DNA from 3 places in the Paenibacillus sp. P4_A9 genome. Region 2 is predicted to be linked to each of the others. Evidence: predicted binding sites of a transcription regulator. Region 2 holds the regulator's gene; each other region holds the start of a gene.
The links. The regulator NrdR, encoded in region 2, represses ribonucleotide reductase genes. The targets are predictions, from matches to a motif close to AACACNATATATNGTGTT.

Region 1 (10,538 bases), on a different contig from region 2:
AGTTGTAGATGTTAACGTCATGCGTTTGACCGAGGCGATGCACACGACCGATCCGTTGTTCCACGCGCATAGGGTTCCAAGGCAGATCGAAGTTGATCATATTGTGGCAAAATTGGAGATTGATGCCCTCGCCACCCGCCTCGGTTGCTATAAGCACTTGGACGCGATTGCGGAATAAATCCATCATCCAGTCTTTCTTACCGCGATTCATGCCTCCACGATAGGGGACGGCCGTGATCTTGCGTTCTTTGAGGTAGTTCAATAAATATTCTTGGGAAGCCCGATACTCCGTGAAAATAATCACTTTATCATTGATGTCTTGAATGAGCCGCATCGTGGTTTCCGCTTTGCTATTCGACTTAATGCTGCGAATCAGCTCGACGAGCTCCCATATTTTCGGCCGTACGGGGGAGTCTTCGGCTGTCTTTTTAAATAAATTCACCAATGTAATGAACACAGCGTCCCGCGAGCTGCACACTTCACGCTGAAGGGTAATCATCGAAAGCATGGAGCTAAGATCCCCGCCACTCTCGGAATAGCGAGTTCGCACGAAATTCGTAACCCCGTCATAGAGCGCTTGCTCATCATCAGAGAGCGTGAGTGGTATATTCCGCACAATCCGCTTCGTATAGTGAACACCCCCGTCGCCGCGACGGTTCCGGATCATCACTTTGGAGAGCTCCTGCTGCAGCTGAATTTCATTCTTCGGCGTCCGCTTGCCAACAACAAAGTTGGTCTTGAAGCTGTTCTGACCGCCAAGCTGACCTGGCTTCAACAGGGTGATTAGGTTGTAGAGCTCTTTGAGATCGTTCTGCACAGGCGTAGCAGTGAGGAGCAGGCAGTATTTTTTGCGCAGCTCATTGACGAAGGTGTAGTTGGTCGTTTTCTTATTCTTCAGCTTGTGCGCTTCATCGACGATGAGCATATCGTATTCAAGACCCATCACGATTTCGCGATGCGGGTCCCTTTTGGCCGTGTCCATGGAGGCTACGATAATGTCGGCTTGCTGCCACATGTAGGCTTTCTTATGAGCAACGGCAGGTATGCCGAATTTGGTATTTAGTTCCCGAACCCATTGCAGGACAAGGGAAGCGGGTACAAGGATGAGCGTTTTGCGGACAAGCCCGCGGATCATGTATTCTTTTAAAATTAAACCAGCTTCAATTGTTTTCCCAAGTCCAACCTCATCGGCCAAAATGGCGCGTCCACGCATCTCATTCAACACACGCTTTGCTGTATCAATCTGATGCGCCATGGGCTCAAGGGTCCCCAGATGCGCGAGGCACTGCATTTCATCAAACGTAGAAATAAGCCCCGACTCTTCCGATTCGTAGGCAAGCTGATATAAGGTCCAGTCGTCCCAAGGACCTCCGCCACGTTCACGATTGTCCAGCTCGGTAAACCAGTCCCTCTCAAAATGCATATCCAGCTGTTTATGAATGGGGCGAATGTTCTCTTGCTGATCATGTTGACGCATGGCTGTGCCCTCCTAAACGTTCTGATTCTGCTTTGGCCTCGCAAACGTCGCATACATGTTAGTATGTCCAGAGAAGAATCTTTCATAACTTTTCCCATATAAGAGTTTTATTGAGAGGTAGAGGTCTGATGTCGTAACGAGGGGGCGTAGTATGCTATGATAGAGGTTAGTTTTTGGGAAAAAGGTACGTTTGGCAAGAAGGGATGATGAATAGACATGACAGCTTGGCGATTTATACATACAGGAGATCGTTCTCCTGCTGAAAATATGGCCTTAGATGAAGCGATACTAACCGCTCATAGTGAAGGCAAGGTTCCTCCGACGGTGCGTTTCTATGGATGGAATCCAGCTACCTTATCGATTGGCTATTTTCAAAAGGCGGCAGAAGTGGATCAGGAAGCGGTAGAGAACGAGGGGATTGGCTTTGTGAGACGCCCGACAGGGGGAAGAGCCGTTCTTCATGATAAAGAACTGACGTACAGTATCATTGTGGCGGAGGATTACCCAGGTATTCCACGTAATGTGACCGAAGCTTACCGTGTGTTGAGTGAGGGATTGCTGCAAGGGTTTCGAGCATTGGGCTTGCAAGCGGAGATGGTACAGCTGGCGAGTGATGAAGAGAAGGAGAAATACGCATCTGCGGGTTCAGCGGCTTGCTTCGACTCCCCTTCATGGTACGAGCTGGTCGTGGAAGGCCGCAAAGTGGCCGGCAGCGCGCAAGTACGGCAGAAAAACGTCGTGCTGCAGCACGGCTCCATCCTGCTCGATATGGATACGGAACAATTGTTTCGGATGCTTCGCTTCTCCAATGAGAAAGTGGCAGATCGGATGAAACAGAGCTTCTTGAAGAAAGCCGTAGCCATTAATGATTTGCTGCGTGATCAAGGGAAATCGGTAGTTACTTTGGGTGAGGTGGAGGAAGCTTTCCGTCGTGAAATCGCGCTTGGACTTGGTGTTGAGCTGGTGGAGTCGTCATTGACGGACTATGAGGTTGAGCTTACGGAGCGTCTTGTAAGTGAGAAGTATGGGACGGATGAGTGGAATTTGCGGCGGTAGAGGAACGTACTATAAAAAGGGCAGTCCCAGTCGCCATGTAAAATGGCTTCTGAGACTGCCTATTTGTGTTTAACCAAGAACCACGCGATCATCCGAAAGCTTGTTGCCGCTGATGTTCTCAAACTCACCGAGAAGCTGCTCCACGGTGAGATCCTTCTTCCGTTCCTCGTTCACATCGAGAATGATGCGGCCTTTATCCATCATGATCAGGCGATTGCCGAGACGAATCGCTTGCTCCATGTTGTGCGTGACCATCAATGTGGTCAGCTTCATTTCACGCACGATTTCCTCGGTCAATCGTGTGATGAGCTCTGCACGCGCGGGATCTAGCGCGGCGGTGTGCTCATCCAGCAGCAGGATCTGCGGCTGGGTGAATGTCGCCATCAGCAAGCTGAGGGCTTGACGCTCTCCGCCGGAGAGCAGACCGACCTTCGCGCGCAGTCGTCCTTCCAGGCCGATACCTAGGCGCTGCAGCTGTTCCAGGAACAGCGCGCGCTTACGCGCGGTGACGCCGAAGCTCAGCCCGCGCTTCTTACCGCGGGCATACGCCATGGCGAGATTCTCCTCGATGGTCATTCGAGGAGCCGTCCCGGCCATGGGGTCTTGAAAGACGCGGCCGATCCAGCGGCTGCGCTCGTATTCCGGCAGGTGGTGGATAACCTCACCGTCGATGCGCACTTCGCCGGCATCCGGCGTCATAACGCCGGAGATGATGTTCATCAGCGTCGATTTGCCGGCGCCGTTACTGCCGATAACCGTGACGAAGTCACCGGGCTTCAGGGTTAGGTTAATACCGATTAGAGCAATTTTCTCATCTGCCGAACCGGGGTTGAATAGCTTGGAAACATTGGAGAGCTGCAGCATTATTGCCCACCTCCTTTGTTCATTTGCATCGCGCGAGCGATGAGCTCAGCTGAACGTCGCTTTGCGTTCGCTTTTTGTTTGATCGCACGTTGCACCGAAGGAAGAACGAGCGCAATAATGACGATGATTGCGGTAATTAGCTTCAAGTCGGAGGCTTTGAGCCACTCGACTCTGAGCGCCAGTGCGACAACAATTCGGTACACGATGGAACCGAGTACAGCAGCAAGTGTCGCTTGGAAGACTGACCTAGCACCAAATATCGCTTCCCCAATAATAACGGAAGCTAGTCCTACAACGATCATACCGATGCCCATCGAAATGTCGGCAAAGCCTGATTGCTGGGCGATGAGTGCGCCAGATAGCGCGACTAACCCATTCGATAAGCTCAAGCCAAGAATCGTTGTTCGGTCGGTATTCGCACCGAAGCTACGAATCATTCGCGCATTATCTCCCGTCGCTCTAAGCGAAAGGCCAAGATCGGTATGCAGGAAGGCATCTAGCAGTAATTTGAACACAATCACAATGATGAGCGCAACCACAATTGGCTTCATGGAGGTAAACAAGGTATCTACGCCAAGAAGTGAAATGTTCGGCTTGCCCATGATGCGCATATTAATCGAATACAGGGCAATCATCATGAGAATCCCAGAGAGAAGCCCATTAATTTTACCTTTCGTATGAAGCAGTCCTGTGCAAGCTCCTGCGACTAGTCCACCTGCAAAAGCAGCTAAACAAGCTAGCCACGGCGAGTAGCCATGAGCAATCAAAATAGCAGAAATCGCACCGCCTGTTGTAAAGCTTCCATCCACCGTGAGATCGGGGAAATCGAGAATACGAAACGTGATATAAACACCTAGCGCCATCAACGCATAGAGAAGACCTAGCTCGGTGGCACCGAAGATTGATTCCAACATCGTTATTTTCCTCCTAACTTGAAAAAAAGGGATGAACGAAAGTGACGTCCACCCCTTTGTGACTCGAAATCTTACCACATAAGAAAGTATAAGTTTTCGGTACCGAAAACTACTTTATTATTGGCGATAAAACTTTCTGCTAAATGCGGTCGCTCATCTTCGAAATGCTTCGATAGAGGTTTTCTCACTGAATAATGTTTTTCTCTTTATCCTTTACTGCGGCTTTCATCGCATCTGTAACTTCGATGCCTTGTGCTTTCGCAGCTTTTAAGTTGAGGATCAGATCCATTTTGTCAGGCACAGTTACTTTCATGTCTGCTGGTTTCTTACCATTTTTCAAAATGTCGACAGCCATTAGACCTACTTGGTAGCCATGATCATAGTACTTGAAGCCAACTGTTGCAAAAGCGCCTTTTTCCACGGTATCACGGTCACTGGAGAAGAAAGGGATTTTCTTGTCGTTGGCAACTTGAATGATACCATCCACGCCGCTAACAACCGTATTATCTAGTGTAATTAGGAAAGCATCTGCGCGGCCAACAAGGGATTGAGCAGCTTGCTTAACTTCGGATGTGTTCGTTACAGGTGCTTTTACGAGTTTAATACCGTGTTTGGATAGGGATTCTTCTGCATTTTTCGCCATAATGACGGCATTGGGTTCCCCTTCATTAATAACAAGGCCAACCGTTTTCACCTTTGGCATGTTGGCAGCTACGAAATCCATCAATTGGGCAACAGCCATTGGGTTCGTGTCCGAAGCTCCGGAGACATTGCCGCCTGGCTTATCCATGTTGCTCACGATTTTGGCTGCAAGCGGGTCCGTAACAGCTGCGAAAAGAATCGGAGCCTTCTTCACTTGCTGTACAATGGCTTGTGCGGATGGTGTTGCAATCCCAAGTACGAGATCGTTGTCAGCTGAAGCTATTTTTTGGGCGATGGATAAGTTATTGGGTTGATCGCCTTGCGCATTGTTGAAGTCAACTTTCAAGTTGGTACCTTCTACGATACCTGCATCCTTAAGTGCTGCTAGGAAGCCTTGACGAGTTGCATCCAAGGAGGGATGTTCAACAATTTGCGAAATCGCGATTTTGTATGTCTTTGTTGCGGCTGCTGTAACTGCCGGCGTTGGATCAGCTTTCTGTCCACAACCTGCTACAACCATAAGTGCTGCGGATAAAACGAATGATACGAGTGCTTTCTTTTTCAACATAATTACCCCTCTCGAACTACACACTGTGATACTTGGACTCATTGCTCGCCCACCACTTTAACGCTGTTGTTTGGCAAAGTGTACGAGTGCAGAGAAACCAAGGATTAACTTAATCAACCATAGTTTAATTGTAACGCAGATTTCCGTCAATTGTTTTATCTATATTTGTTTGTTTTTCCAAACATATGTCGGGAAATTGGAAGGACTGCGTGTGGTATGGTTAAAAGTGAGGGTGAACATTCGGGAGTGGATCGATCTAGTTGAGAAAGGTTCTTTCAAATTCAGCTTGCAGTTTCTGGGTTATCGGCCCAGCTGTACCTGTACCTATGGCTTGTCCGTCGATCAGTACAATCGGTGTGATTTCAACTGTCGTACCGGAGATAAAAGCTTCATCCGCTTGCAGAAGCTGCTCGGTCGTGAAGGCTTCTTCTTTCACTGGTATTTCTAGCGAATGCGCTAGTCGCAATACCACTGCACGCGTAATACCATGCAAGATCAGATGATTCGCAGGATGTGTGTAGAGAACCTGATCTTTGACCATCATCAGATTCGAGGCACTGCATTCTGTCACTGTGCCTTCCCGATGCAGCACGACTTCTTGCACACCATGATCAAGCGCAGCTTGCTTCGCAAGGACATTGGGGAGTAGATTCAAGGTTTTGAGATCGCATCTTAGCCAACGAATATCGGGCTGTGTGATGGCTTTGATTCCGTTCTGAATCGAAACTAGCGGACGCTTTACCTCAGAGCAGTAGGCCAGTAAAATGGGCTCAGCCTGTGTCGGGAAAGGATGCGCACGAGGGGCCTCACCCCGGGTGATTTGCAAATAAACCGTGCCTTCGATGAGGTTATTTTGCTGAATAAGCTTGTTTAGGATGTCTATGATTTCTTCCTTCGAGTAAGGTAATTGAAGTCGAACCTCGCTGGCTGTGCGATCGAGTCTTTGCATGTGGGCTTCGCCCTCATAAATGAGTCCATTGTATACGCGAAATACTTCATAAATGCCGTCACCGAAATAATAGCCGCGATCATCAGGTGAAATCTGGATGTCTTTTTTATGTACGAATTCATTTTTATAAAAATACATATGGGCGTGCTCCTTAGTAAAAAATATTTATGGAACATACGTTCTAAAATATGTCCTAATATGGTATCCTACTAATAGGTTATCAAAGGAAGAGTACCGCGTCAAAGCTAGCAAAATCAATAGAAGATTAGGAAATTTTATTTTTAGGACTTTTGCCAATGGTTGAACCATATCTTGTGTAGTATAATGTTAGGGCGATACCATATATTGTGAATTGTTGGAAATGGTTTCTTGCAATTCGTATCTTAATTGCAGCTGAAAATGCAGTCTATTGGGAGGATTATGTTCATGGGGAATGTTTATGAGAGTAAGAAGCTAACGGGATTGAGTGAGAAGATATTTTTGGATCGGTATGCACTTAAGAATGCAGACACGAGTCATGCGAAGGTGGGAGATACCGTTCTCGTTCTGACCAAGGATGATCCCAAATTCCCAGCCAAAGAGGTTGGCGAAATTACGAGTCGTGAAGGAAATATCGTGAAGGTTCGAACACGCAGCGGGGTAACCGTAGAATCTGCCGTTGAGAAGCTTACGTTAAATATGGAAAAAACACCGGAAGAATTGTGGGATCGCTTAGCAGGCGCTATGGCATCGGTCGAGAAGACAGCGGAGAAGCGTCAGGAATGGACTGATAAATTCAGATACATTCTGAACGATTGGAAGCTTGTACCCGGGGGCCGTATTGCAGCTGGAGCGGATGCCAGTGATGAGTTGACGCTATTTAACTGCTACGTTATTCCATCGCCGAAGGATAGCCGTGGCGGTATAATGAGCACATTGTCCGAAATGACGGAAATTATGTCACGCGGCGGTGGCGTTGGGATCAACCTGTCTTCACTTCGTCCGAGACGCTCGGTGGTGAAAGGGGTAAATGGCTCATCAAGTGGTGCTGTCTCTTGGGGTGGACTATTCAGCTACACAACAGGCCTGATCGAGCAAGGCGGAAGCCGTCGTGGCGCGTTAATGCTGATGATTAATGATTGGCATCCCGATTTAGAGGATTTCATTACGGTGAAGTCTACGATGGGGCAAATTACGAACGCGAACTTATCCGTGTGCGTCAGCAACGGCTTCATGAAAGCTGTGAAGGAGGATTTGGAGTGGGAGCTTGTTTTCCCAGACACGACGGATCCTGAATACAATGAACTTTGGGATGGTAATTTAGATGCGTGGAAGAAACTAGGGAAGGCTGTTAAGCCTTATCGAACTGTGCGTGCGCGTGATGTTTGGCACTCGATCATTGAGTCGGCGTGGAAATCGGCAGAGCCAGGCGTTGTCTTCTTGGAATATTACAATCAAATGTCGAACAGCTGGTACTTCAACCCGATTATCTGTACGAATCCATGCGGTGAGCAGGGACTTCCGGCTTGGGGCGTTTGTAACTTGTCTGCGATTAACCTTTCTAAGTTCTATGATGAAGCGAACCACGATGTAGATTGGGAAGAATTAGCGACAGTTGTACGCTACTCGACGCGATTCCTAGATAATGTAATTGATAAAACACCTTATCATTTTGAAGAAAATCGTGCGAATCAACAAAACGAACGTCGCGTAGGGCTGGGCACAATGGGCCTTGCTGAGCTTATGATCCTTTTGAAAATTCGTTACGGAAGCCCGGAATCTCTCGTGTTCTTGGACAAGATTTATGGGTTCATGGCCAGAGAAGCTTACTTGGCTTCCGCTGAGATCGCAGGTGAGAAAGGATCCTTCCAAGCCTTCATCGCAGATAAATTTATGGAGAGCGGCTTTATGCGCAAAATGACGGAGGTCTATCCAGAGGTTGGTGAAGCGATTCGTCAGCAGGGTATGCGTAATGTTACCGTTATTACACAAGCGCCAACGGGAAGTACGGGTACGATGGTTGGCACATCCACGGGGATCGAGCCTTACTTCGCATTCGAATACTTCCGTCAAAGTCGTCTAGGCTTCGATAAGCAGTATGTACCGATTGCACAGAATTGGAAGGATGCGAATCCAGACCAAGAGCTGCCTGATTACTTCGTCACTTCGATGAGCTTGTCCGCTGAGGACCATATTCGTGCACAAGCAGCGATTCAAACCTGGGTGGATAGCTCGATTTCGAAGACAGCGAACTGCCCAGCTGATTTCACCGTTGAAGAAACGAAGCGACTTTATGAACTGGCGTATGATCTTGGCTGTAAAGGCGTGACGATCTATCGCGATGGCAGTCGTGATGTTCAGGTGTTGAGCACGAGTTCGGATAAGAAAGACGAAGTGAAAGTTGAGGCTCAAGTTCAGCCGGAAGTAGCTCCAGTAGCCGTTGCAGCAGAGGCTGTTGTGGAAACAGAAAGTTTTGCTACTATTTCTAGTAAATTAGCGGTAAATGTGGACGCCAAGACGGAACAAGTCTTCGACAAGCAATATAAGCGCCGTCCGCAAATTCTGCGTGGTGCCACCTATAAAGTGAATACCCCATTCGGTATGGCGTATATCACGATCAACGATATGAACGGCACACCAAGCGAGATTTTCTTGAATGTTGGTAAAGCGGGCTCTGACGTGTTCGCGATGGCCGAAGCACTTGGCCGCGTGTGTTCCCTGTTCTTGCGCTACGGCGATCACGGGGACAAAGTGAAACTGCTCGTCAAGCACTTGAAGGGTATTGGCGGCTCAGGCGCCATTGGCTTCGGAAGTAACCGCGTCGAGTCGATCGCAGACGCGGTGGCTAAAGCGCTCGAGCAGCACGACGAAGTGATGAGCGAGCCAGACGATGCGCGGAACTACGTGACCGCGACGAGTGAAGTGCTTGAGGCGGCGCCGGCCGCTGCTCCAAGCGGGCACAAAGCTTCGAACGCGACGAGTGTCGCGTCGAAGGACCTGTGCACGGCGTGCGGTTCCGCTTCGCTGGTGAACAGCGAAGGGTGTAAGAATTGTATCAACTGCGGCTATAGCAGATGTAATTAGGAGGAAACCAGGGCGGGTGCCCTGGTTTTTTTTTTTTTTTTTTTTATATTTTATATATTTATCTTTATCTATTATTTAATAGGTAGGCTGACTTGGTTTACTTCTTCTTCTTTTTGTGAACTATGATGAATATACTTTACTTAGAAAGTTAATTTGGAGGATTTTGGTGTTTTTTATCGAATAATATTTAAAATTGTTTGAATTCGGAGGATTAACTTATGAATGCCAAGAGCAGTATGTCTAAGAAACTAAATTTGGCCAGACAAGAACTGCTTGATCTTGGTCTCCGAAATCCATTGCTTAATTATCGAACCCTTAAAGCACGAGGACTAGAAATTATGAGTGAAAAGTCATCCGAGGTTTTCAGAAATCTAGTTTTGGATAAAAGAAAGATGACTTTCTTAGAAGTATTGGATAGGAAGAGTGAACTTAAACCTATTAGAGATGCACACGTTGAAGAACAATTTGGGAATAATGATGATTTAAATAAAGTGAAGATCTATTCGGATACAAAGTTGCAAACTAATTACAACGACAAACAGCTTCAAAGTCGACTACTAGCGACTTATACGGCTGCTAAAACCTATATTGAGGAACAAGGAGTCAATATTCTCTATTTGGCATTCGGTATGCTCAAGTGGTACGAATCCGATCAAAGCCAAGAAATACGTAAAGCTCCATTACTACTTGTTCCAGTTCAGTTAGAACGCGTGAACGCAAGAGAACGGTTTACGATGACTTACACGGAAGATGAAGTAGGACATAATATTTCTCTCGTTGCAAAAATGAAGACAGAGTTTGGGATTGAAATCCCAGATTTTGATGAAGAAAACAATTCTGTAAATGAGTATTTTGAAAACGTGAAACAAGCAGTTGAAGGTCAATCACGGTGGAGTATCGACAACGATTCTATCGTGATTGGCTTTTTTTCCTTTGGGAAATTTCTGATGTATTGGGATTTAGATGTTGAACATTGGCCAGAGCACACGCACCCCCTAGAACATT
Region 2 (10,538 bases):
GAGGGCAGTTAAGAAAATGATGGGGATATCCTGACAAGCTTTACGTTGCTTAATGAGTTCTACGGTTTCAAAGCCGCTGAGCCCTGGCATCTGCACATCCATCAAAATGACCGCGATATGATCGGCGGGCTCTTTTAATAAATATCGAAGTGCTTCCTCCCCTGATTGTAAAGAAATAACGTCATAGGAAGAAGACGCCAGAATACTATTCAGCGCCAGCAAGTTTTCATAGCGATCATCTACCGCCAAGATTTTTACTTGTTGTTCCATCAATTTTCCTTTCCGCACGAGATCTGCTGTACGCACCTAACAATCCATACACATCTTTTCGAGGAAAAAGTGCAATTCCCTCTTTTTTCTTGAAAGTCTTTACATACATTTTACATAAGGTTAATCAAGCCTATCATTTGGTTTGTTAGACTGGAGGTTCAAGCTGAAATAGATGAGGGATGATGGACATGGAAGATCAGTCAGTGTATTAGTAGAGTTCCAGAAACTGATAGAAGAACAGCGTATTTCATCTGTTTCTTTACGATCTTGTCATTATCACGAGTAATGGGAAAATGGCGGAAACAGCGTCCATCCGAACGATACTTGAATTTTATCGCGATATCCACGTGCCTTTCGCCGAAATTGCTATGTCAGGAAATTATTAATCGCTTTGAAGTGGGTGTACGGCTGTTTTACGAGGGAGAAGAGTGTGAGCATGTGGTGGATCGAAGCGGTCATCACGTGAAGAGCGAGGGGGTCACGCTTTCGCTGTCGTTAGTCATATGCAGCAGTGAGTCCCCCATTGCACTTGAGCACATTTCGCAAACAGCCGCCCAGTTGAAGAAGCATGCGAAGGCGCATCAAGGCAGTATATATTTTTTTCAAGCGATAGGTTAGTGCTTATATAGTCCAATTCAAAAATCAAAACGTGTAGATCAACTGTTTGAACGAACGAACAATGATGACTTTCTGCTTCCCGATTCGCCTCTCCGATATTTTCTTAATATTCGCTGGATGTATCCAGACCGCGTCCATCCCCGTTGAAGCTGCGCCTACCACATCGTTACGCCACGAGTTTCCGACCATCACACTTTGGCCCGCAGCTGTGCTCATCGATTTAAGGGCTTGCTCAAAAATCGCTGGATGCGGTTTGCGCGGTCCATCATTCTCCGTAGTAAACAGACGCTCCTGATCAAACCACGAGGTCAGCTTCATTTTTTCCAAATTGCGCTGTAGACGTTTCCGATTACCGTTACTAATGATAGCCAGCTTATATTGGCGAGACAGCGCTTCTAACGTATCTTCTACCCCCGGGAATAAGGCGACGAAATTATCCTCCCGTTCTTCTACTTGATTGAAAAAAGTTCGTGTAAAAGTCGTATTTACCTGGATAGGAAACGGGTGGAGCGCTTTGACTAAACAAATATGCCGCAGCTCGTCGGGCGAGATGGGGCTTCGGATCGGTGTTTTTCGATGACGGCTCCATTCGGATTTATAGCTAAGCAATGCCTCTTGCGCGGTCAATTTCGTATCCTCTGTTTCCCACCTTGCCGTGAAATCCTGCATAACCTCAAGAAAAGCGGAATCGAAGCATTGTCTGCGATCTAAGATCGTATTATTCATATCAAAAAATATAACCTTTTTACGTGTGGGTGAGAAAAAAGGACTCATACGGAGAACCTCCTTCTGAAGACCGGACCATCCAAACTTACAAATAGTAGAATTTATATGTTGAATCGGATAAATTGGCTACTATTTCTGATAAACGCTCCTGCCCAAGATGGGCAGTGTAGTCGTTTATTATGTCTCCTTAGATGTTTATGTAGCGAACCGTTTTTTTATTTTAATTTCGTATGCTATGATGAAGAAAGTATGTCTAAAATTGGGGTGGAACTTATGGATAAGCTTATAATTATTGATGGGAACTCAATTGCGTTTCGTGCCTTCTATGCGTTGCCGCTGCTCAGCAATTCAAGCGGTTTACATACCAATGCGGTATACGGATTTACAACGATGCTGCTGAAATTAATTGAAGAAGAAAAGCCAACCCATTTTCTCGTTGCCTTCGATGCGGGGAAAATTACGTTTCGACATAAAGAATATACCGAATATAAAGGCGGTCGTGCGAAAACGCCGACGGAGCTCTCTGAACAATTTCCTTTGATCAAGGAACTGCTGAAAGCGTTCAAAATCCCGCAATTCGAGCTATCCGGCTATGAAGCGGATGATATTATCGGTACGTTGACGAAAGCCGCGGATGCGAATGGTGAGAAGGTCCTGCTCGTATCTGGGGATAAGGATATGCTGCAGCTCGCTTCCGAGCAAGTTACAGTTGCGATCACCCGTAAAGGGATCAGTGAAATGGATCGCTACAGTCCAGAAGCGATTATGGAAAAATACGGACTGACGCCAAATCAAATTATCGATTTGAAGGGGCTCATGGGCGATACGTCCGATAATATTCCGGGCATTCCCGGCGTAGGTGAAAAGACAGCGCTCAAAATGCTTCATGACTTCGGTACGGTTGAAGAAGTGTTAGCCAATACAGCAAGTCTGAAGGGCAAGATGAAAGAGAAAGTGGAAGAGCATGCCAAGAGTGCGATCATGAGCAAGGAATTGGCGACCATCTACCGTGAGGTTCCGATGGAAACAGCTTGGGATTCGTTCCGCTATGATGGCTTTGATGGACAAGCTCTGTCCAGTATGTTTCGGAAGCTGGAGTTCAAATCCCTATTGGAGAAGATGGATTTCGGCTCGGTTACTGTGGAGGCTGAAGATCTCGTAGTCGAGAGTTTGTCAGCCGTTGCGGTTACTGAAGCCAATGTTGGCGAGCTGATTGCCAAATTGGACGACCATGCCGCTATCCATGTCGAAGCTGTCGGCGAAAACCCGCATCAAGCCGTCATGGTTGGCATTGTGTGGTTTATTGATGATGGTGCTGGCAACACCTCATATTATGTCCCGTTTGCCCTGCTGCAAAGTGAAGCGGGCAAGCCGCTGCGCGATTGGCTCAACGATGCTTCCAAGAAGAAGCAGCTCTTCGACCTGCACCGCGCGCAGCTCGCGTTAGCCTGGCAGGGCATCCACCTTGCAGGGGTGGATTTCGACGTGCTTTTGGCCGCTTATCTCCTCGATCCGACGGAGTCGAATCTCAGCTTGAGCGGCCTGTCTGTGAAGTACGGTCTGCCGTCCGTGAAGGCAGACGAGGATGTGTTCGGCAAGGGCGCGAAGTTTCGCCTGCCGGAACTAGCTGCGCTTAGCGACCACTTGGGTCGCAAAGCGATGGCGATGGCGCGCATGGTTCCCGTGCTGCGCGATGAATTAGAGAAGGGCGAGATGCATCGCCTCTTCTACGAGCTTGAGCTGCCTCTCGCAGGCGTTCTCGCCGAGATGGAGATGCGCGGCATCAGAGTGGATGCCGAAGGGCTTAAAACGCTCGGCGTGGAGCTTGGCAAGCAGCTGGACACGATCATGTCCAGCATCTACAAGCTCGCCGGCGTCGAGTTCAACATCAACTCACCGAAGCAGCTCGGTGAGATTCTGTTCGAGAAGCTGGGGCTGCCAGCTTCGAAGAAGACCAAAACCGGCTATTCGACGGATGCCGAGGTGCTCGAGCGTCTTGCGCCCTACAACGAAGTCGTCGGGCAGATCCTGCACTATCGCTCGCTAGCGAAGCTGCAGTCGACGTACGTCGAGGGGCTGCTCAAAGAGGTGCGGCCTGAGACCGGTAAGGTGCACACCTATTACCGGCAGACGATTGCCGCGACGGGACGTCTCAGCAGCCAGTTCCCGAATCTCCAGAACATTCCGATTCGTCTGGAGGAGGGCCGTAAGATCCGCAAGGTTTTCGTTCCATCCGAGCCTGGATGGTACATGCTTGCTGCGGATTACTCGCAGATCGAGCTGCGTGTGCTGGCGCACATCTCGCAGGATGAGAAGCTGAAGGAAGCGTTCCTTCAGAATATGGACATTCACACGAAGACAGCGATGGACGTCTTCGGCGTAGAGGAAAGCGCGGTTGACAGCAATATGCGCCGTCAAGCGAAAGCCGTTAACTTCGGTATCGTTTACGGCATCAGCGATTATGGTTTATCACAGAACTTAGATATTACCCGCAGGGAAGCCGCTCAGTTCATTGAACAGTATTTTGCAGTGTTCCAAGGCGTTCGTAGATATATGGACGACATCGTGAAAGATGCACGCAGGGATGGCTATGTCACAACCTTGCTGCAGCGTCGTCGTCTATTGCCAGAAATTACGCATTCCAACTTTAACATTCGTTCTTTCGCTGAGCGTACGGCGATGAACACACCGATTCAAGGGACAGCCGCGGACATCATCAAGCTTGCCATGGTTCAAATGGCGGAGAGATTAGCGAAAGAAGGGCTGAAGAGCCGCATGCTGCTTCAAGTACACGATGAGCTCGTGTTTGAAGTGCCAGCTGATGAGCTGGAAACGATGCGTCAGCTCGTGCCTGAAGTCATGGCCGCAGCGCTTACGCTGGACGTTCCTTTACGTGCAGACGTGGATTTCGGACTTACTTGGTATGATGCGAAGTAATTGTGACTCCAGCTGCGTGAGCCATACTCAACATCTAGAAGGAGGTGAATACCTTGCCTGAACTACCCGAGGTCGAAACCGTCAAAAGAACATTAAACGAGTTAATTACTGGGAAAACGATCGCCCATGTTCAGGTCAGGCTACCTCGTATTATTCAAAAGCCTGACGATATTCAGCAGTTCGAGACGCTGCTGCAAGGGCAAACGGTTGAAACAATAGAACGAAGAGGCAAGTTTCTTCGCTTCGTGCTCACGGACTACGTGATGGTTTCCCATTTGCGCATGGAAGGCCGATATGGCTTGTATGCAGGCGATGATCCGCTTGAGCCGCACACGCACGTGTTGTTTCGTTTTACGGATGAGAGTGAGCTGAGATACAAGGATGTGCGGCAATTCGGAACGATGCATCTGTTCCCTAAGGGTGATGAGCTTACGCAGCCTCCGCTGGTAAAGCTCGGTCTTGAGCCATTGGATGAGGCGTTCACCCTCGAAGTCTTTCAGAGGGTGATTGCCCATCGTTCAACGAAGATAAAGCCCCTGCTGCTCAATCAAGCATATATCGTGGGCATTGGGAATATTTATGTAGATGAGTCTCTCTTCTTAGCGGGCATCCATCCCGAACGGGAAGCGTCATCGCTGAGCAAAAAGGAGCTTGAATTGTTGCACGAGTCGATAATTCGTACCCTCCAAGATTCAGTTGAGGTAGGCGGCTCATCGATTAAATCGTATGTGAATGGACAAGGTGAAATCGGCCTATTCCAACACCAATTGAACATTTATGGCAGACAGTCACAGCCCTGCAAAGCTTGTGGAAATGAAATTGTGAAAACAGTAGTGGGAGGCAGAGGGACGCACATTTGTCTCACTTGTCAACCTTTAAAGCCCAAGCGGTCACGAAAGAAGTCTGAGAAATAGGCACCTGTAACACACCCTCCCCATATGATATGGAGTACTTAGCCTAGATAACTAGCTCGCAGAGCTCGTTTTTAGGTAAAACGCTTAGGAGGGTTTGTATGCTCCCTGTCATTTCTCTGCTCATTTTGGCATTTGCGGTTTCTCTGGACGGTTTCGGTGTTGGTGTGATGTATGGGTTACGCAAAATCCGAATACCGCTTGTCTCTATTGGGATAATATCGCTTTGGTCTGGTATCATCATTTTCACTTCGATGCAGATCGGCGTTCTGATGTCTTCCTTCATGTCCCCCTCGTTTGCGAAACGAATTGGCGCCTTGATTTTAATCGGTATTGGTGTTTGGGCTCTTATTCAAATGAGACAAGGGCAGAAAAACCAAGCGCAACAAGACCAAGCAGCTGCTTCTCTTGATCAAGCTGTCGTCAGCAGTATGCCTTACTCGGATATTCGAAATTCAGGTTATGTGGAGCCCGTGACCTTTGACACCTTACAGCGAACGAAAGAGATCCTCAATATTGAACTGAAACGCTTTGGTCTGGTGATTCAAATATTACGAACGCCTTCCATTGCGGATGTTGACAAGTCAGGAAATATTTCAGCCTCTGAGGCTACTTTGCTCGGCTTAGCGCTGTCATTGGATGCCTTCGGAGCGGGAATCGGTGCTGCCCTCATCGGCTTCGTGCCTTTATTAACGGCTTCTGTCATTTCCATTTCAAGCGGATCCTTACTTGCTGTTGGCTTGCGGATTGGTTTCCGGTATGCCGAGATGACCTGGATGAAGAAGCTGTCTATCCTTCCAGGATGTGTGCTTATTGTCATGGGACTTTTGAAAATGCTATAGTTCACTATCAATGAACTTTTAGGAGAGAAGAGCTTATGAATATCGGCTTAACAGGCGGTATTGCCTGTGGAAAAAGTACGGTTAGCCGTATGCTCGTCAGCCGTGGCGCCCTTTTAATCGATGCCGATCAGATTGCTCGTGATGTTGTCGAGCCTGGCAGCCCTGTTCTTGAACAGGTTGCCGCACATTTTGGACAAGCTGTGATTGGAACGGATGGATCACTGCAACGCAAGAAGCTTGGTGAAATCATCTTTGGATCTCCTGAAGCGCGAAAGCAGCTGGAGGGGTTGCTTCATCCCCCGATTCGCGCAAGGATGCGTGAACAAATGGCATCGTATGAACAGGACTATCCCGCCAAGCTTGTTGTGGTTGATGTTCCTTTACTTATAGAATCGAATTTGGTCTCGATGTTTCAGGAGATCATGGTTGTTTATATTCCGCGCCACTTGCAGTTGGAACGACTGATGCAGCGAGATGGCTTGTCAGAAGAGACCGCACAGCTTCGGCTTGATGCCCAGATGTCGATTGAGGAGAAACGCAAGCTAGCGGATATCGTCATTGATAATAGCGGGACTTGGGAAGAAACCAACATGAGGGTAGAGCGGTTTTGGGTAGGGAAGGGATTAACATGATGTTCTTTCGGAAAAAGCGAATGTTTGCTCTTCTGCTTATTGTTTTTGTCATGATTCTCTTCATGAATAGCGCAATTATAGGTAGAAAGCTATACCCCATCTACTTTCAGCAGGAGATTAAGCAAAGCGCGGCGAAACACAATATAGATCCGTTTCTGATTGCAGCCATTATTCGGGTGGAAACGAATTATCAATATCATTTAGAATCGAGAAAAGGTGCCTTAGGGCTCATGCAGCTTATGCCTGACACCGCCGATTGGATTGTGGAATCTTCAAATTTAGGGCCTCATACGCAAGAAGATTTACTTCGCGTGGATATTAATATTTATTTAGGGTCATGGTATGTAAATTGGTTGATCAAGCATTATAATGGGAATTTAGTCTACGCGATAGCAGCGTATAATGCAGGTCAAGGTAATGTGAATAAATGGAAAAATAATGGCGTATGGGACGGAACGGAATCGAATATCCGTGATATTCCGTTTGGTGAAACCCGTCATTATGTGCAACGCGTCCTTTATTACTATGAGAAGTATACCAAGCTTTACACAGAGCAATGGCATGATGCAGCTGCCTAGTCTAATCTAGTCTAGCCGAATAAAACAAAGAAGCATTGGACTAGCTCCTAATGGAGCGTAAAGTCCAATACTTCCTGTGGTGCAGAATCTAAAGCCTGGTTATTTCAAGATTACTTGAATTGACCTGCTAGAGATTGTTCTGCGATTTGTACCAGGCGACGAGTAATGCTACCACCAATAGAGCCAGCGTCACGAGAAGTCATGTTGCCCATATAGCCATCTTGTGGGATAGCAATACCAAGCTCTTGAGCTACTTCGTATTTCAACTGATCCAAGGCTGCATTAGCTTGTGGAACGACTAAAGTATTGTTTGAACTCATGTCTGTTCACCTCCTTGTCGGTTGGTAAATCTATTGTGTGCAGTACTTCAAATTTCAAGACATGTAACATCTGGTAAAGAAATTTCCAACAGAGAAAGGAGAGGAAAGCGAATGAAATGCCCGTTCTGTGACCATTCCGGTACGAAAGTGCTTGATTCGAGGTCTGCCAATGAGAATAAATCCATTCGTCGGCGTCGTGAATGTGAGAAATGCGCGCGAAGATTCACGACTTTTGAAATGGTAGAAGAAACGCCCTTAATTGTGATTAAAAAAGATGGAAGTCGGGAAGAATTTAGTCGTGAGAAAATTTTACGGGGCTTAATTCGCGCTTGTGAAAAAAGACCGGTTTCGATGGAGCGGCTAGAAATGCTCGTCTCCGAAGTCGAAATGCAGCTTCGTACTACGGCTCATGCCGAAGTCGATAGCCTAGGCATTGGTGAAATTGTTATGGAGCAATTGTACCCCGTCGATGAAGTGGCCTACATTCGTTTCGCCTCTGTATACAGGCAGTTCAAGGACATCAACATGTTTTTGAAGGAGTTAACGCAAATATTGGGAAAGCATGACGTCGGGCTACTCCGAGATAAATAAGTAGCGCATTTTTATATGCAAAAGTCGCTTCGCCTCGTGAATTTATCAGGAGGTGAAGTGGCTTTATTTGTTTTAAAATTGCTTGGGAATTCAGATGATGACACAAATTGATTTGTTTTTTTTCGAAATGTGACAAAAAATAAAAAAAAGACAGCGGTGATCCCGCTGTCTTTTGCTGCTTCATGACGGAGAAGTCAATAAATACGCCACCTCATGAGCTTTTGAAAAAAAAATAATCTATTGACATCAACCGACTGTATTTTTGAATGCGATAAGGCATAATTCGTTTATTGAGTACGATTGTCCAGTTCACTTCGAAGAAACTGAATAAACCGGATGGCTTCCTCAGGTGTTAATACATTGCCACCAAATGAAAAGGAGAACATGTCCAAAATATCACTTTCTGGGAGATGTAAATTATCGATTAATTGCTTCACATCTAAGCTCATATTGCCGTCAATCATTATTTTATTCACGATTCGGGTTTCCTCCTTTGTCGAACTGCAATGATCGGATGGAGGTGGTAGCTGGCTGACATATGGGTCTGTAGATAGAAATACCAATGTAGTCCCTTTAGCTTTGCGTCACCACTTTTCAATGGGTTTGCCCTTTTCATACCGACAATCGCTTTTATGAAAACTATATCACAGGTTAGGTTTGACTTGCTATTAATTACATTAATTCGAAGGATGGTTGAAACATATGTCCGTCAATAGCCCAGAATCCAAAAAAATGATTCAAGAATTGGATATTGTTAAGGTTGCGCTGGCGTTAGGCATTGATCAAGATCGCTTAATCGCTTATGTCTATTCTCGTCCAGAAGCTATTCACGCATATGTCGAAATTGAGCCTGTATCCCCTTCGGATCCTACCTAACGGAAATAAGAAAGCACCGCAACCATAAAGTTGCAGTGCTTGAATGAACAAAATTAAACCATTATTTTGCAAATGTCATTCGTAAATTCAACTGGATCCTGCAGCGGCAAGCCTTCGATCAGGAGAGCTTGATTGTACAAGAGCGCTGTATAGAGGTTTAACTTCTCTTTATCTTTCTCGAAAGCATCCTTCAAGGAAGCGAAAACATCGTGGTTGACGTTGATTTCCAGTACCTTCTCGGCTTTCACGTTCGGGTTGTTCGGCATTGCGTTCAAGATTTTTTCCATCTCGATGGTGACATCGCCATCTGTGGATAAGCAGACAGGATGCTTTCTCAAGCGCTTGGAAGCTTTAACGCTCGACACTTTGCCAGCTAATAAGCCATTCATGTAGTCGAATAGATCTTGGTTTTCCTTTTTGTCAGACTCGGAATCGTTTTGGTTATCCTCGATATCAATACCCAAATCTCCGCTCGAAACAGATCTAAATTCCTTCTCTTTGTAGGTCATAATCATTTTAATTGCGAACTCATCAATGTCATCCGTGAAGTAAAGGATTTCGTACCCTTTATCCGTCACAAGCTCGGTTTGCGGAAGCTTATCGATTCTTTCCATCGATTCACCGGAAGCATAGTAAATGTACTTCTGGTCTTCTGGCATTCTTGAGACATACTCGTCCAATGTAACGAGCTTTTTCTCCTTGGAGGATGAGAACATCAATAGATCCTGCAGAAGCTCTTTATGCGTGCCGTAGTCGCTGTATACGCCGAATTTAAGCTGTCTGCCGAAGGATTTGTAGAATTGCTCGTATTTCTCTCTCTCATCCTTCAGGAGGCTTTGTAGTGAGCCTTTAATTTTGCTAGAAATGTTCTTAGCAATTAATTTGAGCTGACGATCATGCTGCAGCATCTCTCTGGAAATGTTGAGTGATAAGCTTTCGGAATCGACCATCCCTTTGACGAAGCTGAAATAGTCAGGAAGCAGATCCGCACATTTATTCATAATGAGAACGCCGTTCGCGTAAAGCTCCAAGCCTTTCTCGTATTCTTTGGAATAGTAGTCATAAGGCATGTTTTCAGGGATAAAGAGGATCGCTTGGTATACCACCGCGCCATCTGCACTTACGTGAATATGCTTAAGCGGCTTGTCGAAGCCGTAGTGCTTCTCATGGTAGAACTTCTCGTAATCCTCAGGTGTGAGCTCGCTTTTGTTCTTTCTCCAGATCGGCACCATGCTGT
Region 3 (10,538 bases), on a different contig from region 2:
CGCAGGAATGCTTTCACCTCGTCTGCCAGACCCAGCGGTCCGTACAGACTATCTGTATAGCCTTCTTCATTCGCATGAAGCTCTTTCAACAGCTCACACAGCGTCGCGTATGTAGCGTCCTGCTCTGATTGACTAAGCTCCGCATAGACCTCTTGTGCCAACACGCCGATGTACAACCCGTGGATGCTCTCATCGCGTAGAATCAAGTCAATGATTTCGCCGCTGCTCGTCATTTTACCTTGTCCAGCCAAATACAACGGATAGTAGAAACCGCTATAGAACAAATAGCTTTCCAGCAGAACAGACGCCGCCATCGCTAGATACAGCTCTTTGGTCGAATTAATATTTTCATAGAAATGTGAAATCTTATTCGCCTTAAACTGCAAGTGTGGATTGCGCTCCACCCATTGGAACAGCTCATTAATCTCTTCTGTGGAAGATAGTGTAGTAAAAATCGAACTGTAAGACTTCGCGTGGATTTGCTCCATCATCCCCATGAAGCTGAGCACAGCTTTGCGCTGAAGCCCTTCAACATGCTCAAGAATCTTCGGCATCCCGGTGCCACCTTGCATCGTATCCAGCAAAGTCAGGCCGCCAAGCACCTTCATATAGAGCTCACGTTCCATGTTGCTGAGTGTAATCCAGGACATTTTATCATCAGACAGCGGAATTTCTTCATCTGTCCAGAATTGCATAATATTTTGATTCCAGAACGTAATCGTAAAATCATCATCAGGCCGGTTCCAATTCACCGCTTTTTTGACGATTGGTTTATTGATCGTTGGTGCACTTGTCATGAGAGGTATTCCCCTTCCTAATTATACTGAGCAGCTTACACATTCCTCAACGGATAGCTGATTGGTTCGTGTGTAGTAGAGCGATTTAAGTCCTTTGTGTGCCGCATACAGGTATAATCTAGCAAGTTCTCTTGTTGAAACATCACTGTTTACGTGTAAAATGGTCGAGATCCCTTGATCCACATGCGTTTGAATCTCCGAAATAAGGTCAAGAATCTTGAACTGATCCATTTGATACGCGGATTTATAGTAGAAGAAATTGTCGCGCGCCATGAATGGCATCGGGTAATACGTTGTTGAGTTCGCATATGTACGCGTCTCAATCGGTTCAACAATTGGCATAACGCTGGATGTTGAATTTTGAATATACGAGATGCTTTGCGTCGGCGCAACAGCCAAACGGTAGGCATGGTAAAGACCGTGCTTCTGCACCTCCGCTTGCAACGCTTTCCAATCGCTTGGCGACGGAATCGGCATGCCTTCGAATAAAGCCTTCACTCTATCCGACAGCGGGCGGTAATCTGTTTCCGTATAACGGGTAAAAAAGTTTCCATTCGCATATTCAGAAAGCTCAAAGCCTTCGAATGTTTGACCCGATGCTTTGGCAATCTCCATACTTTTTTCGATGGAATAGAAATTCATCGCTGCGAAGAAGGTGCGTACGAAATCCCTCGCTTCGGCACTCTCGTAGGCAATTTTGTTCTTGGACAGATAGCCGTGCAGGTTCATGACACCAAGACCGACAGAATGCAGCTCACGGTTCGCTTTGGCGACACCTGGCGCATTGTGAATTGTCGTCATATCACTCACCGAAGTTAAGGCGATCATGCCTTCGTGTACGGTTTCGCGCAGCTTTTTACGATCCATCACGTTCGCGATGTTCATGGAAGCTAGATTACAGCTGATATCGCGAAGAATCGTATCTTCTTGGCCATAATCTTTTATTTCAGACGTTTCCTGCAGTTGGAAAATTTCCGTACAGAGATTGGACATCTTGATCGTCCCAATCCCCTTCAGGGCATGATCCTTATTGGCATTGGTACGATTCATCATATATGGATAACCGGATTCCAGTTGAGTTGTCGCAATTTTGGTCAGCATATCACGCGCATTCATGACGGCTTTCTTTTTTACCTTCGGGTTCGCTAAGAGTTCCTCGTACATGACATCCATATCAAGATCATCCATATGTTTGCCGTAAGCTTGGAGAACGGTGTAAGGTGCGAAAATATGTAGAGGCTTATTCTCCTCCGCTAGCTTATAAAACTTATTCGGTACAATAAGTCCGATCGAGAGAGTTTTCAAACGGGATTTCTCATCCGCATTAATTTTCTTGCTATCTAGGAATTCCAATACATCCCAGCCGAAAATGTTGTAATACGCCGCTCCTGAGCCCTTGCGTTGACCCATTTGATCCGCGTAGGAGAACGCATCCTCCATAAGCTTTAGTACAGGTATAATGCCTTTGGCCGCGCCTTCAACGCCTTTAATCGTTTCACCGCGCCCGCGAAGCTTGGATAAATTCACGGCTACACCGCCGCCAATTTTGGAAAGCTGCATGCACGTTGCCAACACATAATTGATGGAGTTTAAAGAATCATCCATTTCTAATAAGAAGCATGATACCATTTCGCCACGACGACTCTTGCCTGCGTTCAGGAATGTAGGTGTCGCTGGCTGCAAGCGCTGCTCCATCATGGACAAGGCAAGCACGCGTGCTGTCTCCGCGTTTCCGCGACCCAAGTATAGTGCTACGATCGCTACGCGATCAGCGAAATGCTCTAGATAAAATGTCTTATCATCACTGCGTAATGCGTAATCTGTATAAAATTTCGAAGCTGCCATGTAAGATGCGAACTCGAATTGATTGTCATGTGCTACTTGATACACGCTGTTAACTTCAGCTTCGGTGTATTTATCATAAACGTTCTCGTAGAAGTTGTTATCGATCATATAACGAACCTTCGAAGAGGTATCKGGGAATGTGAGGCTTCGGCTGTGGACTTCCTTCATGAACACTTCAACAGCTTCTTTATCCTTCTCTAATTGGAAAAAACCATCCGTACCGCGTTGCATTAATTCATTATTAAGTTCAATGTGCCGCAATTGCCTGTACCCCCTGAACAAATCGTTCTACGTCATTTTTGGTGCCTGATAATTCAAATTTGGTTAAAACGGGAACATCGTAAAGCGCTGAGATTGTATCTGCACTTTTGGCGAAGCCGTCTCCCCAGTTGCGGTTACCGCTTGCTGCTACGCCTTGAAGACGAGAGGAATTACTTTCTAAGAAAGAAGCTACCTTGGGAGGAATTTGACCAAAACCCGTTGTATATGTCACCAGCACGAAAGGCTCGTCCATTGTCATCGCTTCCTCAATTTGAACAGCGGGCATTTGGAGCTTCGCAATAAAACGGCGAACATTTCCAGTCTTCGAATCGTAAGCAATCAACATAGCTTCCGTCTCCTATCATTCTCAATTCACTCTATCTTAAGCATTCACTTGCGGGCAACCTATATGTAGTAAACATTCACATTCTATCGTCTGTCATTCGTGGGTGAAGCCAATCATTAATCGACAGAATCTGCATTTTCTTACCTACTCCGTATGCGGTCAAAAAAGCTTGATACCTGTGATTTCGCTTGATTTCCGGCTCTATTTAAGCCTTCGGCTAGCAATCTCGTAATGCGCTTTTGATCACGACATCTAGTTGATAGATTCAAATTTATATCAATATATTGTGTTTGTCAACGAGCAAAACGGCCTATTTACTTTTACAAAACACCTAAACCTAGACAGGGCGTGGCTCGCTAGGTTTATAAAAAATATTTTCATTTTTTACTTGATTTTTTCGGAAATGTCGAAATGCCTAGGACTATAAGCTCCTACTATATCTAGTTACTGATCCTGCCGAAATAACCGTCTCTAAAACCTCTCAGAGACCCTCTACAGGCTTCCAAACCTTCAATCGAAATCTACTGCCTCCAACAAAAAAAAGCTATTCACGCGCACACGAGGGTGCCATGAATAGCTTAATTGGTTTCCTAGCTGTTGCGACGTTGGAAATCCGTCATGAACTCAGCTAGTGCTTTACATGATGTGTAAGGTACAGCATTGTACGTTGAAGCACGTAATCCGCCAACACTGCGATGACCTTTCAACCCAACAAAGCCTTGTTGTTCGGTTTCTTTAATGAACTTCTTCTCCAGCTCTTCATCTTGCAAGCGGAAGGTGATATTCATCATTGAACGGCTTCCAAGATCCACAGGTCCGCGATAGAAGCCATTGCTATTGTCGATTGCACTATAGATAAGGCCTGATTTTTCTACATTATTCTTCTCAATAACCGTTAATCCGCCTTGCTCCTCAATCCACTTCAATACGAGATTCACCATGTAGATGGAATAAGCAGGCGGCGTATTGTATAGGGAATTGTTTTTGCTATGCGTTTCATAACGCATCATAGTCGGAATTGTTTTTGGCAGATCAACAAGCAAATCGTCTTTAATAATCGCTACAGTCACACCAGATGGCCCTAGGTTCTTCTGTGCACCCGCGTAGATCATACTGAACTTCGACACATCCACTGGACGGCTCAGAATATCACTGGACATGTCACCAATCAAAGGAATGTTCCCTGTCTCAGGGAAGCTTTGGAACTGTGCCCCTTCAATCGTTTCATTGGACGTGATATGCAGATAAGCTGAATTCGGATCCAGATTGATGTCACTCAATGCAGGAATTTTCATAAATTTCTGTTCCTTCGAGCTAGCCGCAAGGGAAACTTCTCCGAATAGAGCTGCTTCTTGCACAGCCTTCTCGGCCCAAGCGCCTGTCAGCACGTAGCTGCCAACCTTGCCTGGCTTCAAGAAATTCATAGGAATCATTGCAAACTGAGAGCTTGCTCCACCTTGCAAGAAGAGAATTTGGTAACCATCTGGAATACCAAAAATACGCTTCAACAATGCTTGCGTTTCATTATGTACTTGCTCATATTCTGCACTACGGTGAGAAATTTCCATGATGGACATGCCAATACCTTTAAAATCAACAAACTCCTCTTGCGCTCTCTGAAGTACTTCGAGCGGTAACGCCGCAGGCCCTGCGTTAAAGTTATAGGCCCTGTTTCCCATGATGACCACACCTTTGCTTTTTTGTATTATGGCTATGATAGCAATATTCTGTTCAAGCATCAAGTAAAACCTCAAACGAGTTATACGAAACTTGTCAGAATTCCACGATATATCGCTACCATGTCTTCCAGCTTCATACGCACAAGTCCGCTAGAAGATGGGCACACATAATCAATAACGCCCTCTACCATCGGCTCCGGTTGACTTCCCCATGAGATGCCTTTGCGACCGCTATACTGCTCGTAAACGCCCTTTCCAACGAAGCAAACAACTTTGGGTCGGTAGGTCTGAATTTTCTCTTTTAAAATGTGCCGGCCCTCTCGGTACTCTTCTGCAGTGATTTCCGCTGCTGTCAACGAGGGGCGTGACACAATATTCGTAAAGCCGTAGCCGATTTGAAGCAGATCGCCATCTTCTTGCGGCTTGTAGAGCCAAGGGGTTAATCCCGCTTGCAGCAGGATGCGATAAAATCGATTGCTCGGATTCGCATAATGATGTCCGGTTTCCCCTGATCGGATACTCGGGTTGTAACCAACGAAGAGAATTTTCATATTCTCCGCTAGATGATCTGAGATTGCCGCAAGTTCCAAGCGCGCACCTCTTTCTATTTATATAAACTTTAAATTCTCATAAGTTTTACCTAATACGGTCGCTGTATCACCTTTTAACCACGAATCGATTAACGTACTATATACGGAGCGGAAATCCACCTCATATTTTAAATCACCATTATCCAGGTTGCTCAAACTCGGATAGCTCCCATACAGCCCGCCTTTCACCTTACCGCCAAAAACGAACATCGGTGCCGCTGTACCATGGTCTGTACCGCCGCTTCCGTTCTCCTTCACGCGACGTCCGAACTCGGAGAACACCATCACGGCAACACGATCCTGCAGCCCTTGTGCCTGCAAATCCTGATAGAACGCAGTTAGCCCTTCATCGACCTGCGTCAGCATTTGCGCATGCTGCTGCTTCTCATCCGCATGATCATCGAATCCGCCCACTTCTACATTGAAGAGCCGCGTGCCTGACTTTCCTGCTAATAGCTTCGTCACTAGCTGTAAGTCCCTTGCAAAATTCGTATTCGGATACTCGATTTTCTTCGTATAGGTAGCAGCAAGCGTTTGAATGGCTTCAACACTTTTGTACGCCTCGGAGCCTCTCGCCGATACGACACGCAGTTGCTCCAACGGATTCGATGCACCATACATATCCAAGAACGCTTTGGTTATTCTATTCTTGTCCATCAATGCGGTCTTGGGATCAAATACATGATAGGACTCCAGGGATTGAATCACTGGAAAGCTCGATTTATCGGAAGAGAACGCTTTGCTGCCCGAACCGCCAATCTGAATCGCTTTGAGCGGATTAGGATTACTCTGTAAGGAAGCTTCCGCATAACGAGCCAACCAGCCGCTGCGGCTCATCTTCGCAGGCTCTGCAGTTTGCCAGATTTCCATGGAACGAAAGTGAGAATGATTAGGCTCCGGATACCCAACTCCTTGTATAATAGCCATTTTGCCTAACTTATACAACGCTGCCAATCCTGTGAGACTAGGATGTAAGCCAACATGATTATCGAGCGCCAGAATTTCCTTCTGCCCATAAGCGAGTGTAGGCCGCGAATCATAGTAAATGCCTTGTCCATACGGGATCAATGTATTGATACCGTCATTGCCGCCGCTTAATTGCACAACAACCAGCACCGGGTCATCCACATCTGATTCGGAGTTCCCAGTCCATAGTGATTTACCCGTTTCTGTGAAAAGTGCTCCGCCAAGCCCTAGGGTTGCGAATAACGCTGTACCTTTGATCAGAAAATCCCTTCTCGTTAATTTCACCATGTTCCCCCCCTATTTCATCTGAGCTTCAGGACTTATCAATACGAGGTGCAATAGACCGCGCAAGCCTGTCATTTTCTGCTTCGTCTGTTGGGTATGTACAATGGTGTCATCCGCATAAGCGCTCAAGCTCATCTGCGTTTGCTCTGATAATTCCGTTATTCCCATGAGTTGCGCACAGAACTTCACCCATGCCATCGGCGACTCCGTTTGATCTGGTTTGAACTCTGATGAGCTTAGCAGCTGCCCGTTTATTTGCTTCGCAATGCCCTCAGCAAATTGATACCTCGCCAACAAACAGTTCGTTGTGAGCCAAGAGGTTCCGCCTCTCCAGCCTGCAACATCTGGAGGGACGAATAGTTCCTGCCCCATCTTCCGCATGGCTTGTGCGTGACCCTTGGCCACGTTGAGCTTGCAGCATTTCAGAATACCCGCTACATAATCAGCTGGTGTTTTAATTAGCGCCATTCTATATTTCTCATCGTAGAATTCATCGAATAAGAATAGCTCCTGCAGCACTTCACCCACTGTATGCTTCTGTATGATTAGTCCTGCTAAGGTCTGAACCCAACTCTCCGAAGGTGTATCGGTGACAAAATAATTCAACAGCTTCGCAGCCAGGAAAGTGGGCAAAGCTTTTTTATGAAATAAAATATCGATCACATCGTCTGCATCCAGCTTACCACTTTCACCCAACAATGTTTTGGAGTCGTTATCGTGCTGTTTGGCATTATAGTTGACCTTATGTTCATTCTTATTGTACGACCAGCCTGTGAATGCGCGTGCGGACTCCTGCACATCCATTTCGGTATAGTGACCAATGCCAAGCGTGAATAGCTCCATCACCTCTCGGGCATAATTCTCATTCGGCTTGCCCTTCTTATTCTGATTCACATCCAGCCAGATCATCATGGCAGGATCTTTGCCGATCTCAGTCAGCAGTTCTTTGAAATTGCCCAGGGCATATGTACGAAAGAGTTCATTTTGCCCCACCATGAGCGCCGTATCCTTCACCTTATAATTTGCCGTCGCAAAATGACCATGCCAAAACAGCGTCATCTTCTCGATGAGCGGCGTGGGTGAATTCACCATCCGATAGAGCCAGTACATCTGTTGATCCACTAACAGGAGTGGGTCCAAGGCTTTCTTCCCGTCCGCATGAAATTGATCAAAGGGAGCTAGCTTCATTCCATTATCTATCAAAGCTTCACCACTAACTAAGCGTCGTACCGATTCCGCCCGTCCGAGCGCCAAGCAAGCTGCAACTTCCTCTTTCGTTGAACCAAATCCTGCACGCAGTAAAAGATGCACAACTTCCTTGTTCGTCCACTGGGATCCCATGTTCTCCCCACCGTTCATTTTTTTCCATACTGTACCATATTAATGTGTCAAAAGTGTGTAGAAATACAAAAACCAAGTCAGGTGACTTGGTTACATTGTTTATTCCTGTCTTTAGCCGCAGCAATTACACATTCTTCTGTACCGAAAGTTGTTCGGCAAGCCCAAGGAAATATGTGACTACACGACGGATTCGCTTTTCCACATCGGGGTGGATGTCCTCAAAGCCAACATCTGTACGGAAGCTCTTGCGTTGATCGCCGCCAATCGAAATCCATTCTGGGCAGTTAATCCCATGTAGATTACGGACAACCGTCTGCAGCTGTGTCAGCGAGCTAACAGCAACCGCCCCGCCTGATGAGCTGACGGATAGCACAGCTTTGTCGTTGAAATGATCCTTTCCAACATGATCTAACGCATTTTTCAATACGCCAGAAATACCGCTGTGATACTCAGGCGTTGCCAGAACAATCGCTTCCGCGGATAGCATCGCTTGTTTGAATGCCCCCAGAGCTTCGTGATTGTCTCCATCGTCTTCGGGAGTATAGAAAGGTAACGGCGTCCGATACAGGTCGATCAGTGTTACGTCGTGTTGCTCCTGTGTTGCCAAGAATTGAATATATGTGGCAAGTCGTGTACTTGTTGCAGCTCCATGATTGCTTCCTGCAATAATTGTAATTTTCATCGTCTTTCATCCTTCCCAAAACTAATTATCGTTACGAATAGTATACCTAACATTTTTCGCTACTTCAACCTTAATTATAATAATTATAAAATAATAATTATTATATATATTACAGCAAAAAAACTACCCCCTTCATAGTGAGAGCTATGAAGGGGGCAGTTCTATCATGATATCGAATGAGTGCTAAGAATTAGCAATCAAAGTAAAGGTTGTACTCGTGTGGGTGAATACGGATTGCAACTTGTTTCGCTTCGCCGCGTTTCAAGTCGATGTAGTTATCGATGAAATCTTGTGTGAATACGCCGCCTTCAAGCAAGAAGTCGGAATCAGCTGCAAGTGCATCCAAAGCCTCGTCTAATGTACCAGGAACGCTGCGGATTTCAGCTTTCTCGCTATCAGACATTTCATAGATGTTAGTATCGAAAGGACCGTATCCAAGAGCACGTGGATCGATTTTCTTTTTGATACCGTCAAGACCAGCCATCAACATTGCCGCGAAAGCAAGGTATGGGTTAGCTGTGCTGTCTGGTGTACGGAACTCAATACGGCAACCTTTAGGTGTCACAGCTGCGATTGGAATACGAACTGCTGCAGAACGGTTACCTTTGGAGAATACAAGGTTTACCGGAGCTTCGTAACCAGGAACTAGACGTTTGAAGGAGTTTGTACTTGGGTTCGTGATCGCGATCAACGCTGGAGCGTGATACAGGATACCACCGATATAGTTAATAGCCATTTCGGAAAGGTTAGCATATGCGCCTTTTTCGTAGAACAAAGGGTTACCTTCGTTGAAAATGGACATATGAACGTGCATTCCGCTACCGTTGTCACCAAATAGTGGTTTCGGCATGAAAGTTGCAACTTTACCATATTCTCTCGCTGTGTTAGCAACGATATACTTGTATTTAAGCAGGTTGTCTGCTGTTTTAGTCAATGTGTCAAAACGGAAGTTGATCTCAGCTTGACCAGCTGTAGCTACTTCATGGTGATGACGCTCGATACGAAGACCTGCGTCAGCAAGTTTATTACACATTTCGGAACGGATATCTTGTTGGGAATCCATTGGTGCTACTGGAACGTAACCGCCTTTAACTGGAACTTTGTAACCAAGGTTACCGCCTTCTTCTTTACGGCCTGTGTTCCAACCAGCTTCTTCGGAGTCAACTTCGAAGTAAGACTTGTTCATACCGTTCTCAAAACGAACATCATCAAAGATGAAGAATTCGGATTCTGGAGCGAAGTATGCAGTTGTACCAACGCCTGTTGTTTGCAAATACTCTTCAGCCTTTTGAGCGATGCTACGTGGATCACGGTCATAACGGTCGCCTTCAGGTGTATGGATGTTGCTCATAATTACTAGTGTTGGGTGTGCTGTGAAAGGATCCACATAAGCAGTTTCTGTATCTGGCATCATTACCATGTCAGATTGTTCAATACCACGGAATCCTGGGATTGATGAACCGTCAAAAGCTACGCCATTTACGAATGTTTCTTCATCTACTTCTGTAGAAGGCAAAGAGATATGTTGCGCTTTACCGGAAAGACCTACGAAACGAAAATCTACCCACTCAATATTTTTTTCCTTAATTAGGTTCAACACGTTTTGAACTGACATTTAAAAACCCTCCCATTTCCGTACATTCAACGTACTTTGCATGATTAATGTTCAACTTTTGCTTGTTTTCTTTCACATATTATATAGCGATACCTCCAACACAGTCAATACTTATGTCAGGTATTTTTTAA

Region 1: the regulator NrdR is predicted to act here: its motif matches at 6,805-6,822, upstream of AC1DVJ_RS08245 (adenosylcobalamin-dependent ribonucleoside-diphosphate reductase).
Region 3: the regulator NrdR is predicted to act here: its motif matches at 3,523-3,540, upstream of nrdI (class Ib ribonucleoside-diphosphate reductase assembly flavoprotein NrdI).

The regions. Positions count from the first base shown of each region.
Region 1 covers NZ_JBFUHL010000007.1:58,571-69,108, reverse strand. The annotation lists gene AC1DVJ_RS08275 (DEAD/DEAH box helicase) at 1-1,477, opposite strand, end outside; gene AC1DVJ_RS08270 (lipoate--protein ligase family protein) at 1,694-2,533, shown strand; gene AC1DVJ_RS08265 (ABC transporter ATP-binding protein) at 2,603-3,397, opposite strand; gene AC1DVJ_RS08260 (ABC transporter permease) at 3,397-4,311, opposite strand; gene AC1DVJ_RS08255 (ABC transporter substrate-binding protein) at 4,496-5,521, opposite strand; gene dat (D-amino-acid transaminase) at 5,778-6,608, opposite strand; gene AC1DVJ_RS08245 (adenosylcobalamin-dependent ribonucleoside-diphosphate reductase) at 6,897-9,533, shown strand; gene AC1DVJ_RS08240 (DUF3320 domain-containing protein) at 9,752-10,538, shown strand, end outside.
Region 2 covers NZ_JBFUHL010000006.1:66,996-77,533, forward strand. The annotation lists gene AC1DVJ_RS07515 (response regulator) at 1-270, opposite strand, end outside; gene AC1DVJ_RS07520 (hypothetical protein) at 556-888, shown strand; gene AC1DVJ_RS07525 (HAD family hydrolase) at 913-1,662, opposite strand; gene polA (DNA polymerase I) at 1,888-4,551, shown strand; gene mutM (DNA-formamidopyrimidine glycosylase) at 4,605-5,465, shown strand; gene AC1DVJ_RS07540 (MntP/YtaF family protein) at 5,564-6,304, shown strand; gene coaE (dephospho-CoA kinase) at 6,340-6,936, shown strand; gene AC1DVJ_RS07550 (lytic transglycosylase domain-containing protein) at 6,957-7,514, shown strand; gene AC1DVJ_RS07555 (small, acid-soluble spore protein, alpha/beta type) at 7,625-7,834, opposite strand; gene nrdR (transcriptional regulator NrdR) at 7,946-8,425, shown strand; gene AC1DVJ_RS07565 (hypothetical protein) at 8,713-8,901, opposite strand; cyclic di-GMP riboswitch class I at 8,945-9,043, opposite strand; gene AC1DVJ_RS07570 (hypothetical protein) at 9,128-9,301, shown strand; gene htpG (molecular chaperone HtpG) at 9,355-10,538, opposite strand, start outside.
Region 3 covers NZ_JBFUHL010000042.1:18,997-29,534, forward strand. The annotation lists gene nrdF (class 1b ribonucleoside-diphosphate reductase subunit beta) at 1-797, opposite strand, end outside; gene nrdE (class 1b ribonucleoside-diphosphate reductase subunit alpha) at 819-2,903, opposite strand; gene nrdI (class Ib ribonucleoside-diphosphate reductase assembly flavoprotein NrdI) at 2,890-3,249, opposite strand; gene serC (3-phosphoserine/phosphohydroxythreonine transaminase) at 3,840-4,928, opposite strand; gene AC1DVJ_RS22215 (mismatch-specific DNA-glycosylase) at 5,009-5,479, opposite strand; gene AC1DVJ_RS22220 (DUF1501 domain-containing protein) at 5,537-6,769, opposite strand; gene AC1DVJ_RS22225 (DUF1800 domain-containing protein) at 6,782-8,110, opposite strand; gene AC1DVJ_RS22230 (NADPH-dependent FMN reductase) at 8,235-8,792, opposite strand; gene glnA (type I glutamate--ammonia ligase) at 8,983-10,407, opposite strand.